2 regions of the Frateuria sp. GZRe12 genome follow, and region 1 is predicted to be linked to the other one. Evidence: riboswitches for the same ligand, from Rfam matches in the RefSeq annotation. Region 1 holds a riboswitch; the other holds the start of a gene.
What was found. A riboswitch is a leader RNA that binds a small molecule or an ion and turns the genes downstream of it on or off. The one in region 1 is predicted to bind cobalamin.
Positions count from the first base shown of each region.

Region 2: it holds a riboswitch for cobalamin, as region 1 does, so the genes downstream of both, ACFWZ4_RS07150 (ribonucleoside-diphosphate reductase subunit alpha) here and btuB (TonB-dependent vitamin B12 receptor) in region 1, are expected to answer to the same signal.

Region 1 covers NZ_JBHZGI010000002.1:436,720-442,443, reverse strand. The annotation lists gene btuB (TonB-dependent vitamin B12 receptor) at 148-1,998, opposite strand; cobalamin riboswitch at 2,130-2,354, opposite strand; gene ACFWZ4_RS07760 (TonB-dependent receptor) at 2,665-5,724, shown strand, end outside.
Region 2 covers NZ_JBHZGI010000002.1:306,818-312,541, reverse strand. The annotation lists gene ACFWZ4_RS07165 (helix-turn-helix domain-containing protein) at 1-417, opposite strand, end outside; gene ACFWZ4_RS07160 (ribonucleotide-diphosphate reductase subunit beta) at 451-1,458, opposite strand; gene ACFWZ4_RS07155 (hypothetical protein) at 1,734-1,958, opposite strand; gene ACFWZ4_RS07150 (ribonucleoside-diphosphate reductase subunit alpha) at 1,971-4,385, opposite strand; cobalamin riboswitch at 4,629-4,843, opposite strand; gene ACFWZ4_RS07145 (SDR family oxidoreductase) at 5,109-5,724, shown strand, end outside.

The sequences.
Region 1 (5,724 bases):
GTGGTTCGTGGGCCAGAGGATGGGCAAGGTCATGCGGCACGTTATGCCGGGCGGTCGCGGCGGAGGATGTGCCTGAAGTCCGGCCCCTGCCGAAAGGCAGGGCCGGATGGTGCCAGACAAACGGATGGGGGCAGGCTTGAGGGAAGTTCACCCCCCCGGCGTGTACCGCAGCGTCAGATACCAGCTGCGACCGGGCTGGTTGAAGTAGTAGACCGTTTCGTAATGCCGGTCGAACGCGTTCGCCAGCCGTGCCTCGACCTGCCAGCCGTCCGCGAACGCGTAGCTCGCGCGCAGGTCGGTGGTCGTATAGCCACCCAGCCGGTGCAGATTGGCCAGGTCGTCGTAGCGCGCGCCGGCGGCAAGCACGGTGGCGCCCACGCCGAACGCGCCGAAGCGGCGGTCCAGTTCCAGTCGCGCGGTGCGTTCCGGACGGCGCGGCAGCAAGTGGCCGTCATTGGCACCGCCATCGCGGTTCTCCGGACGCTGCAGCGTCAGGTAACTCTCCACCCGCCAGCCGGCGAGCGCCGTGCCGGCCTGGGCCTCCAGCCCGCGGATGCGCGCGCGGCTGATGTTGCGGGGGAAGTAGTTGGTATCCAGCGAGATCAGCTGGTCGATGGTGGTCTGGTAGGCGTTGAGCGCCCAGTGCCAGCCGCGATGCTGCTGTGCCAGGCCGAGTTCGGCGCTGCGCGAGGTTTCCGGCTGCAGGTCCGGGTTGCCGCTGCCGTAGGGGTAGTACAGGTCGTTGAAGGTCGGGGCGTGGAAGGCGGTGCCCCAGCTGGCCGACAGCTTCAGGCCGTGGTCGAACGCGTAACCCCACGCCGCCGCGCCGGTGGTATGACCACCGAATTGCTGGTTGTCGTCGCGGCGGAGCGACAGCTGCACTTCGTGGCGACCGAAGTTGCCCTGGTACTGCGCGTAGCCGCCGGTGTCGCTGCGGCTGTCGTCCAGGTAGCCGGTATCGCTGGACAGGTGCTCGCGCTGCCAGTCGACGCCCAGCGTCAGCAACTGGTTGTCCGCCAGGCTCAGGTCGTTCTGCCAGGAGGCCTGGTTGCGGCGCGAGTTGCCGTAGCGCACGAACACGCCGTCGTTGTCGGTGTGCTGCTCGTCGAGGCTCTGACCGGCCGCCAGGGTGACCTTCCAGGAGGAAAGCGGATCGAAGCCCAGCTGAGCGCCGGCGACCTGCTGGCGGTTGTGGTGCTGGTTGCCGTAGGGCGCGCCGTCGAACTCCACGCGGCTGTCGCTGCGCAGCCAGGTCGCGCTCAGTTCCGCGCCGTTGTCCCAGCGGTAGCCGGCGTTGGCCAGGGCATTGCGGTTGCGGTAGGCGTCGGCGTCCGGCTCGTCGGTGAAGCAGCCGGCGAAGACAGTTCCCGCACCCACGCGGCAGGCGTTGATGCCGCGGGTGTATTGGCCGCCGAGGCTCAGGTTGTACCAGGCGTGTGTGTCGCCGCCGGCCAGCCCGAACTGCCCATCGGCGTAGCCGCGGCTGCCGGCACCCAGGCGCAGCGATGGCGCAAGGTTGCCCTCGCGCGGTCCGTGCCGGGTGAAGATCTGGATCACGCCGCCGATCGCGTCGGCGCCATACAGGCTCGAGCGTGGCCCGCGCACCACTTCGATGCGCTCGATCTGGTCCAGCGGCAACTGGTCGAAGGCGGGAATGCCGGCGCTGACCGTGCCCACGCGCACGCCGTCGATCAGCAGCAGCGTGTGGGAGGAATTGGTGCCGCGCAGGAACAGCGAGCTTTGCTGGCCCAGCCCGCCGGCCTGGGCGAAGGTCACGCCGGGCAGGCCCTGGAGCAGGTCGATCAGCGAGACTGGCTGCAGCCGGTCGATGTCATCGCGGGTGATTACGGTGACCGATGACAGCGCGTCGTCGACGGTGATCGCGGTGCGCGTGGCGGTGACGATCACCGGCGACAGCGCGACCGGGTCCGTGGTGTCGGTCGCCAGCGTGGCGAACGAGCTGCCGCACAGGGCGACGGCAAGCAGTGTCTTCTTCATGGATATGTGCGTTCCTTGGCCGGGCGCCCACGCACGGCCTCAAGCGTGGATGAGCTGGCGGCCGGAGGCAGGGGGGAACGACGGGCAGGCGCAAGGCCACGCACGAGGTCCGGCCCGCCCACCGCAGGTCCACCAGGCAAACGCTTCGGGCCGGTCTCCGGGCTCGCGGGCGCAGGCGGTGTGCCTGCCGGGCGGCGCCTTCCCATGCTCATGAGCACAGTGGCGTGGTGCCGTCCGTTCGACTCGCTTACCGTTGCGGGGGCAGCGCCGGCCTTGTTGTGCATCGCACAACGCACCGGCTTCCCGTTTCATCCCTGGGCAGAAAGCCCCGGGACACCCGAAACGAAGCAAATGTTACCTAAAACAGAAGCCTGGTCGCGAATCGGGCTTTGCTGGCCGGCAGTTGAACCGCACGTTTTATCTTTGTGGTAATTGCTAAGAAAAAGTTGACATTGCGTTAGCCACGGCGTTAGGTTGCCCTAGCGAATCTCGTGGTTACGTGGTTTGCAGGCAACGAAGGAACGCTGGGGCGAGGCCCGTAACGGTAGACACCGTGAACCGGGCACTGGAAAGCGTCTTGTAGTTGGTATCCCGGTGTGCTGGTCCTAGGCCTGCCGCCTGGTTTTTTTAAATGACTCTTATGGGTCGATCTGGGGAGATCTCTCAATGAATACGCGTTACATGTCGCGTCGGGCCCTGCCCCGACGCACTGCATTGACGGTGGCGATGGCCATGGGCCTGGGCTTCACCGGCCTCGCGCTCGGCCAGGCCACCACCGGCAGCATCTTTGGCACTGCGCCGGTCGCCGCAGGCGAAACGGTCATGGTCCAGAGCGCCAGTGGCGCCACCCGTGAAGTCGCCGTGGACGAGAGCGGCCGCTACTCGGTCACCGTGCCGGTCGGCCGCTACACGGTCACCCTGCGCAAGGATGGCCAGACGCTCGCCACCCAGGAAAACGTTGCCGTCTCGCCGGGCAGCGGTACCCAGGTGCCCTTCGCCGCCGCGACTGCGGAAAACGCGCAGAACCTCGGCACCGTGCAGGTGGTGGCCAGCGCGCTGCCCGCCATCGACGTGACCAGCGTCAACTCCAGCACCATCATTACCGCGGCCGACCTGGCCAAGCTGCCGGTGACCCGCAACGCGGAATCGATCGCGCTGCTCGCTCCCGGCACCGTCAAGGGCAGTAGCTACTTCGCCAACGCGGTGGCGTTCGGCGGCTCGAGCGTGTCCGAGAACGCCTACTACGTGAACGGCTACAACACCGGCGAGCCGTACCGCAACATCGGCGGCTTCCAGCTGCCCTACGGCGCGATCGACCAGCAGGAAACCCTGACCGGCGGCTACAGCGCCAAGTACGGTCGTTCCGACGGTGGCGTGATCAACCAGATCGGCAAGCGCGGTACCAACGAGTGGCATTTCGGTGGCCAGGTCGTCTGGCAGCCGCGCTTCCTCGAGGCGAGCCCGCGCAACAACTACTACGGCAATCCGGCGATCCCGGCCCCGATCTCCAACCCGACCAGCCCGGACGGCCAGACGCACTATGAGCTGGAAGATCCGAGCAAGGTGGGTACGCTGCGCCAATACCGCAACGACAACAAGGAATGGGAGACGGTCTACTCGGCGTACGCCGGCGGCCCGCTGATCAAGGACAAGCTGTTCATGTTCTTGGCCGGCGAGATGACCAAGAACCACAACACCGACGTCCAGTCGGTCGACCTGGGTCGCGTCCAGTACAACGAGGACAAGGACACCAAGTTCTACGGCAAGTTGGACTGGAACATCACCGACAACAACGTCCTTGAGCTGACCATGCTCAAGAACAACCAGACCACCGGTCGCGGCAACACCTACAACTTCGATTACGACACGCTGCAGGCCACCGATCTCAACTCGGCCAACGACGTGACCAAGGACAATGCAACGTTCTACATCGGTCACTTCACCAGCTACATCACGGACGACGCCACGCTGAGCGTTGTCTACGGCAAGGCGCATTTCAAGAACCCGACCACGTACGGCAACGATTGCCCGTATCCGTTCATCTCGCGTCCGTACAACCAGGACCCGACGTTGAACGGTGGTACGCCGATCACCAACTGCCAGACGAACACCACCTGGGCTTCGGCCAACGCCGAGAACTCCACGCGCGGCCTGCGCGTCGACTTCGATTACCGGCTGGGTGACCATGATCTGGGCGTCGGCATCGACAACATGTACTACGGCGCCAAGAACCAGGGCCCGTCGCAGACCAACCCGTTCAACCCGTCGGTCGACTACTACTGGCGCTACTACCCGGGCTACGTCATGCAGCGCCAGATCGGCTGGCAGACCAGCATGACGATGTCGCAGAAGGCCTGGTACATCCAGGATGCGTGGCAGGTCAGCTCGAACCTGTTGCTGAACATCGGTATCCGCAACGACCACTTCACCAACAACAACGACGTTGGCGAGTCGTTCGCGGACCTGAAGAACCAGTGGGAACCGCGTATCGGCGTGAGCTGGGACGTGAACGGCGACTCCACGCTCAAGGTCTACGGCAACGTCGGCCGCTACTACCTGGCGCTGCCGGACAACGCCGCGGAACGTGCCGCGAACCGTTCGACCTACATCCTGAACTACTACACCTACACCGGCATCGATGCGAACGGCATCCCGACCGGTCTGGTGCAGTTCGCGGGCCCGCTTTCGCCCGATGGCGAGTTCGGCCTGCCGAAGGACCCGCAGCAGGTCACCGCGCGCAACCTGAAGCCCGAGTACCTGGACGAGTACATCGCCGGCTTCGACATGCAGGCCAACGACAGCTGGACGTTCGGCGCCAAGGCGATGTGGCGTGACCTCAAGAGCGCCATCGACGACGAGTGCTCGGCGTTCCTGATCGCCGCCAAGATGGACAAGATGGGCCTGAATTCGGCCGATTACTCCGATTCGATCTATGGCCCGGCCTACTGCCGCCTGATCAACCCGGGACAGACCAACAACATGCTGGTCACGTCCAACGACGGCGCCAGCAGCGTCATCGTGCCGATGACGATGGACGACTGGGGCTACCAGCAGGGTGTCAAGCGCAAGGTCGGTTCGCTGAACCTGTACCTGGAGCATCCGTTCGACGGCAAGTGGCAGGCGCGCGTCGATTACACCTTCACCCGCGGCTTCGGCAACACCGAGGGTCAGGTGCGTTCGGACTTCGGCCAGGGCGACGTGTCCAAGACCGAAGACTGGGATGCCTGGCAGCTGATGGACGGCCAGAACGGCGAGCTGATCAACGTGCACAAGCACCAGATCCGTCTCCGCGGCGCCTACCAGATCACGCCTGAGTGGTTGGTCTCCGGCACCCTGCTGGCCCAATCCGGTACCCCGGAATCGTGCCTGGGCTACTACGGCCCGACCGGTGTCGAGGATCCGGCCGGCTACAACGGCGGCGGCAGCGGCAACTACCACTGGTGCGCCGGCGTCCGTACCCCGCCGGGCAAGAGCCACACCCCGTGGACGAAGCCGCTCAACCTGGGCATCCACTACAACCCGGCGTTCGCGGACCACAAGCTCGGCATCAACCTGGACATCTTCAACGTCTTCAACGAGCAGAAGGCTGTTCAGACGGATCCGACGTTTGCCAACGCGTACAACAACTTCGGCGTCGACCCGAAGGTCGATCCGGATACGATCTACATCAACAATGGCTATCACGGCCCGATCTTCTTCGAACAGCCGCGGACGGTTCGCCTGTCC
Region 2 (5,724 bases), 130 kb from region 1:
CTCGACCGCCAGAGAATCAACCTCGCCCCGCACCAGCGCGGCGTGCAGCGCGCGGTGCCGGTACTGGTCGGCCGGAGTGGCCACGCGCGCCGCGTCGGCGCCGTCGCGCAGGCGGCGGCCGAACAATTCGTCCTCGTGCTCGGGTGCCACCTCGAAGCAGCTGCAGGCATCGCCGCCCTCGAACGGATGCGAAATGCGGTAGCTGTCGCCGGCGCGGTAGAGCAATGCGGTGGCCGGATCGCCCACGTACGCGGCGCCGCCCAGGTGGTAGCCGAAGCCGCCGCGCCGCAGCATGGCCAGATGCGTGCGCTCGTCGCCGCGCTCGCAACCGCAACCGCCGCGCGGATGGCGGCAGTCGATTCCGGTGATGCGCAACAGCGGGCTGTCGAACAGCACGGTGACGTCGGCCAGGCCCATCGGTTTCCTTCGACAAGGCAGGCCGCCAGCGTCTCAGAACGCCATGTCGAACGCCACCTCGCCCTGCACGCCGACCTGGTAGGCCGACACGCGCCGCTCGAAGAAGTTGGTCACCTCCTGCACGTCCTGCAGGTCCATGAAGTCGAACGGGTTGCTGGCGCCGTATTTCTTCGGGAAATCCAGTTGGGCCAGGCGCTGGTCGGCGCAGTATTCCAGGTACTGGCGCATGTCCCTGGACGACAGGCCGGCCACGCCGCCGGACAGCACGTCCTGGGCAAACTGCGTTTCGCAGGCGATCGCTTCCTCGAGCATCTGCTCGACCTGCGCGCGCAGTTCGTTGTCGAACAATTGCGGCTCCTCGGCGCGCACCATGCGCACCACTTCGAACGCGAAGGCCATGTGGCCGGACTCGTCCCGGAACACCCAGTTGGTGCCCGAGGCCAACCCGTGCAGCAGGCCGCGCGAGCGCAGGTAGTAGACGTAGGCGAACGCGGCGTAGAAGAACAGCCCCTCGATGCACGCGGCGAAGCAGATCAGGTTGAGCAGGAACCGGCGGCGGTCTTCGCGCGTGTCGAGTCGGCGGAGGTGCTCGATGGAGCCGATCCATTTGAAGCAGAACTCGCCCTTGGCGCGGATCGAGGGGATGCTCTGGATCGCGTCGAACGCCCGGTGCCGTTCGGCAGGATCGGGAATGTAGGTGTCCAGCAGGGTCAGGTAGAACTGCACGTGCAGCGCTTCCTCGTAGAGCTGGCGCGAGAGGTACATGCGCGCTTCGGGCGCGTTGACGTGCTGGTAGAGGTTGAGCACCAGGTTGTTGGCCACGATGGTGTCGCCGGTGGCGAAGAAGGCGACCAGGCGCTGGATCAGGTGGCGCTCGGCGGCGTTCATCCTGGCGTTGAGGTCGGTGAGGTCGGGCGCGAAGTCGACCTCGTCGACCGTCCAGGTATTGCGGATGGCGGCGCGGTACATCTCGTAGAAGGCCGGATAGCGCATCGGGCGCAGGGTGAGGGCGTAGCCGGGGTCGAGCAGTTGACTGGTCATACGATGGCCTTCGATTCTTCCTTCTCCCCCAGGCCTGCCTGAGCCAGTCGAAGAAGGGTGCCCCGGGGGGCGGATGAGGTACGGGTCATGTGCGGGATCGGGCGCGCGGCCCTCGATTTCGGTGCTGCGCGCACCCGCTCAGGCTGAGCCGGTTCCATGCAAGCGGACTCTCGCCGGTGGGAGCGCACCCTGTACGCGGCAGGATGGCCAGGGTTGCGCGATTCGCGGCAAGCGCCGAGCCGTCTTTCCCAACCCCTGTTCCGTTGGAGAAGGTTTCATGCCCCGCGTTCGTAGTCGTCGTGGACGAACTTGCTGATGTAGGAGGCCAGGCCCTCGCCGGCTTCGGCCAGAACCTGCATGTTCCGCACGTGCTCGGTCCCGGCACTTGCCGCCGAATACTGGTAGTCCTCGCCGTTGACGAACCACACCCGGATCCAGTCCGTGCCGAGTTCGAAGGCAGTCACGCCCGAATGGCCGTCCAGATTGCGATAAGGCTGCATGCGCGTTCCTCGTCACTGGCAGGCCTCGCAATACTCCGGATTCTCCAGTGAACAGAACACCGCTGCGTTCGCCTCGACCTGGCTTGGCGCGGCAACGGTCGTCTTGGCGATCTTCGTCGCCGGTCGCGAGCGAAGGTAGTAGGTGGTCTTGATGCCCGCCTTCCATGCGTACATGTACATCGAGGAGAGCTGGCCGATGTTCGGGTTCTCCATGAACAGGTTCAGCGACTGGCTCTGGTCGATGTATGCGCCGCGCGCGGCGGCCAGATCGATCAGCGCCTTCTGCGGCAGCTCCCACACGGTGCGGTAGACCTGGCGCAGGTGTTCGGGGATCACCGCGATACCCTGGATGGAGCCGTCGGCAAGCTTGATCGCATCGCGCACCTCGGTCGTCCACAGGCCCAGCGTCTTCAGTTCCTCGACCAGGTAACGGTTGACCACCAGGAAGTCCCCCGAAAGCGTTTCGCGCTTGAACAGGTTGGACACCTGCGGTTCGATGCATTCGTAGCAGCCGGCGATCGAGGCGATCGTGGCGGTGGGCGCGATGGCGATCAGCAGCGAGTTGCGCAGGCCGCTGTTTTTGACGCGCTCGCGCAATGCGCTCCAGCGCGCCTCGTCGTGCGGTGCGGCCCGCGGCCAGTAGTCGAACTGCAACTCGCCGCGCGCGGCGCGGGTCTCGCCGAAGCCCGGATGCGCGCCGGCCCGTTCGGCCAGCTCGCAGGATTGCTCCAGCGCGTGGAAGTAGATTTCCTCGGCGATGCGCGTGGACAGGTCGAGCGCCTCGGCCGAATCGAAGGCCAGGCGCAACTGGAACAGCACGTCCTGCAGGCCCATGATGCCCAGGCCCACCGGGCGCCATTTGCGGTTGGCGCTTTTCGCGCTGGCGATCGGATAGAAGTTCAGGTCGATCACCCGGTCCAGCTGGCGCACCGCCGTGCGCACGGTGGTGCCCAGACGCTCGAAATCGAACGCGCCCTCCGCGAGGTGACGCGAGAGATTGATCGAGCCAAGGTTGCACACCGCCGTCTCGCCCGCGCCGGTGACCTCCAGGATCTCGGTGCACAGGTTGGACAGGTGAATAACGTTGTCCGCCTCGGCCGTCTGGTTGCCCGTGGCGTTGCAGCGGTCCTTGAAGGTCATCCAGCCGTTGCCGGTCTGCGCCAGCGTGCGCAGCATGCGTGCATAGAGCTCGCGCGCCTTGATCGTCCTGGCGGCGAGACCGGCGGCTTCCGCCTCGCGGTAGGCCTGCTCGAAAGCCACGCCCCACAGGTCGACCAGCTGCGGCACGGCCTTCGGGTCGAACAGCGACCAGTCGCCGTCGGCTTCGACCCGTCGCATGAATTCGTCGGGGATCCAGTTGGCCAGGTTGAGATTGTGCGTGCGCCGCGCCTCGTCGCCGGTGTTGTCGCGCAGCTCCAGGAATTCCTCGATGTCCGCGTGCCAGGGCTCCACGTACACGCAGCACGCGCCCTTGCGCTTGCCGCCCTGGTTGACCGCGGCGACGGAGGCGTCGAGCGTCTTCAACCATGGCACCAGGCCGTTGGAGTGACCGTTGGTGCCGCGGATCAGCGACCCGCGCGAGCGCACGCGCGTGAACGAAAGGCCGATGCCACCGGCGAACTTCGACAGCTTGGCCACGTCCGTGTACTTGTCGTAGATCGCCTCCAGCGAGTCGGCCGGCGAGTCGAGCAGGAAGCAGGAGGACAGTTGCTCATGCGCGGTGCCGGCGTTGAACAGCGTGGGCGAACTGGGGATGTAGTCGAGGGCGGAAAACAGGCGGTAGAGCTCCAGCGTCTCGCCCACCTCGTTGCCGCCGAGCGCGCAAGCGATGCGCATGAAGAAGTGCTGCGGCGTCTCGATGACTTTGCGCACCTGCGGATGGCGCAGGAGGTAGCGGTCGTACACGGTGCGCAGGCCGAAGTACTCGAAGCGGCGAGTGGCCACCGGATCGATCGCGTCATTCAACTTGCGCGCGTGCGCGGCGACGAAGTCGCGCAGCCTTGGGTTGAGCAGGCCAAGCTCCGCACCGCGTGCGATCGACTGCGAAAAGCTCTGGATCTCCTGCCCGCGCACTTCCTTGTCGATGTAGGCGCCGAGCAGCCGCGCGGCAAGCTGGCCGTATTCGGGCTCCTCCGCGGTGAGCGCCGCGGCGGTGCGGATCGAGAGCTGGTCCAGCTCCGCCGTGCTGGCGCCGTCGTACAGGCCGCCGATGGTCTTGAGCGCAACGCGCAGCGGATCGACCCCGTGCAGGCCGTCGGCGTTGCGCGTCACCGCGCGCACGATTTTGTTGACGTCCACGCTTTCGGTAACGCCGTTGCGCTTGGTCACGCGCATCTGCGCGGGGCTGTGCGGCGGGGTCAGGGCAAAGCCGTCGTCGGCAGGTGGCGCGGCCGTGCCGTCGCGGGAAGCGGTATCGAGGGTGTCCAATGCGGGTCTCCGGGAGGGAAGCCGCCGCGCCGGTACGGAGGAGAACGCACCGACGCGACGGTTCCAAAAACGTCAAACGCCTGCTCCCGCGCGCAGGGCCTGAGGGCTCGCTTCCGACGGACGGCACGCCCACGCGGGCGCCAGAACGCCCGCATGCAACGCGCCTCCCCGCGGAAGCGGTCACCCGCGCCGGGCCGCATCAGGATCGGACGGTCGCGTCTCATGCGACGCGACCGCCAGCCCTTGGGGCCCGGCGTGCCGGCAGGTCTTCGGACTTCGCGGACGCGGGTCGGTCGACCCACCTACTTGCCCTCGCTTCCCAGGCGCTGCGACCCAGTGCATGTGAGGACGTTCGTTTCCGCTTACCGCTGCGGGGCAGTTCCGGATTTACACCGGATTCCCTTTTAAGCCCGACCGACAGTCGCGTCTGGACGGGCACCGACGAGGCACAACATATCTGGGCTTTGGGCGACGGTCAACCCAACATTTAGTGGTCGACGGTCACCAAAAGCGCTCCGCCCGCGTTCGGGCACCTTCCCTATGGGACTGGCAAGGGCCGTGATCGCGCAGTGCCCCCTTGCCGGCACTTCCCCTTTCGAATGCGGCGGAAGGTGCCAACAAGTGCTCCTTTGGCACGAGTTCCCGGCCGCAACGCTGCGCTCACTTGTCCCCCACGGCGCGCTGCCTATCGTCGCGAGCCATACCCAGCCACAGCGGGAGCGGATGATGGCCACGACGAAAACCGCCAAAGGCGGCAGCGGCGCCGGCAAGGCGGTAGCGAAAGAACGCCGGGTGCAATCGCGCATCGACGCCAAGGACAAGCAGAAGCAGGCATCGAAACCGGCTGGCAAGAGCGCCGCAAAGAAACAGCCTGGCCAGACCAGCACGCGCGCCAGGCCGCGCCCGCCGTTGCCCGAGCAGCACCTGAGCAAGCCGGGCAAGGAGGCCAAGCTCAAGCCGCGCCCGCAATTCCTGGCGCCCGACTACCGTGGCAGCGGAAAACTCGAAGACATGGCGGCGATCGTCACCGGCGCCGACTCGGGCATCGGCCGCGCGGTGGCCGTGTTGTTCGCCCGCGAGGGCGCGGACGTGGCGGTGGTGTACCTGTCCGAGGACGAGGACGCGCGCGAGACCAGGCGCCATGTCGAGAAGGAAGGCCGCCGCTGCCTGCTGATCCGCGGCGACGTGAAGGATCCGGGCTTCTGCGAGCAGGCCGTGCAGCAAACGGTGGACGAGTTCGGCCGTCTGGACGTCCTGGTCAACAACGCCGCTTTCCAGGAGCACGCCGACGCGCTGGAGGACATCACCGAGGAACACTTCGACCTCACCATGCGCACCA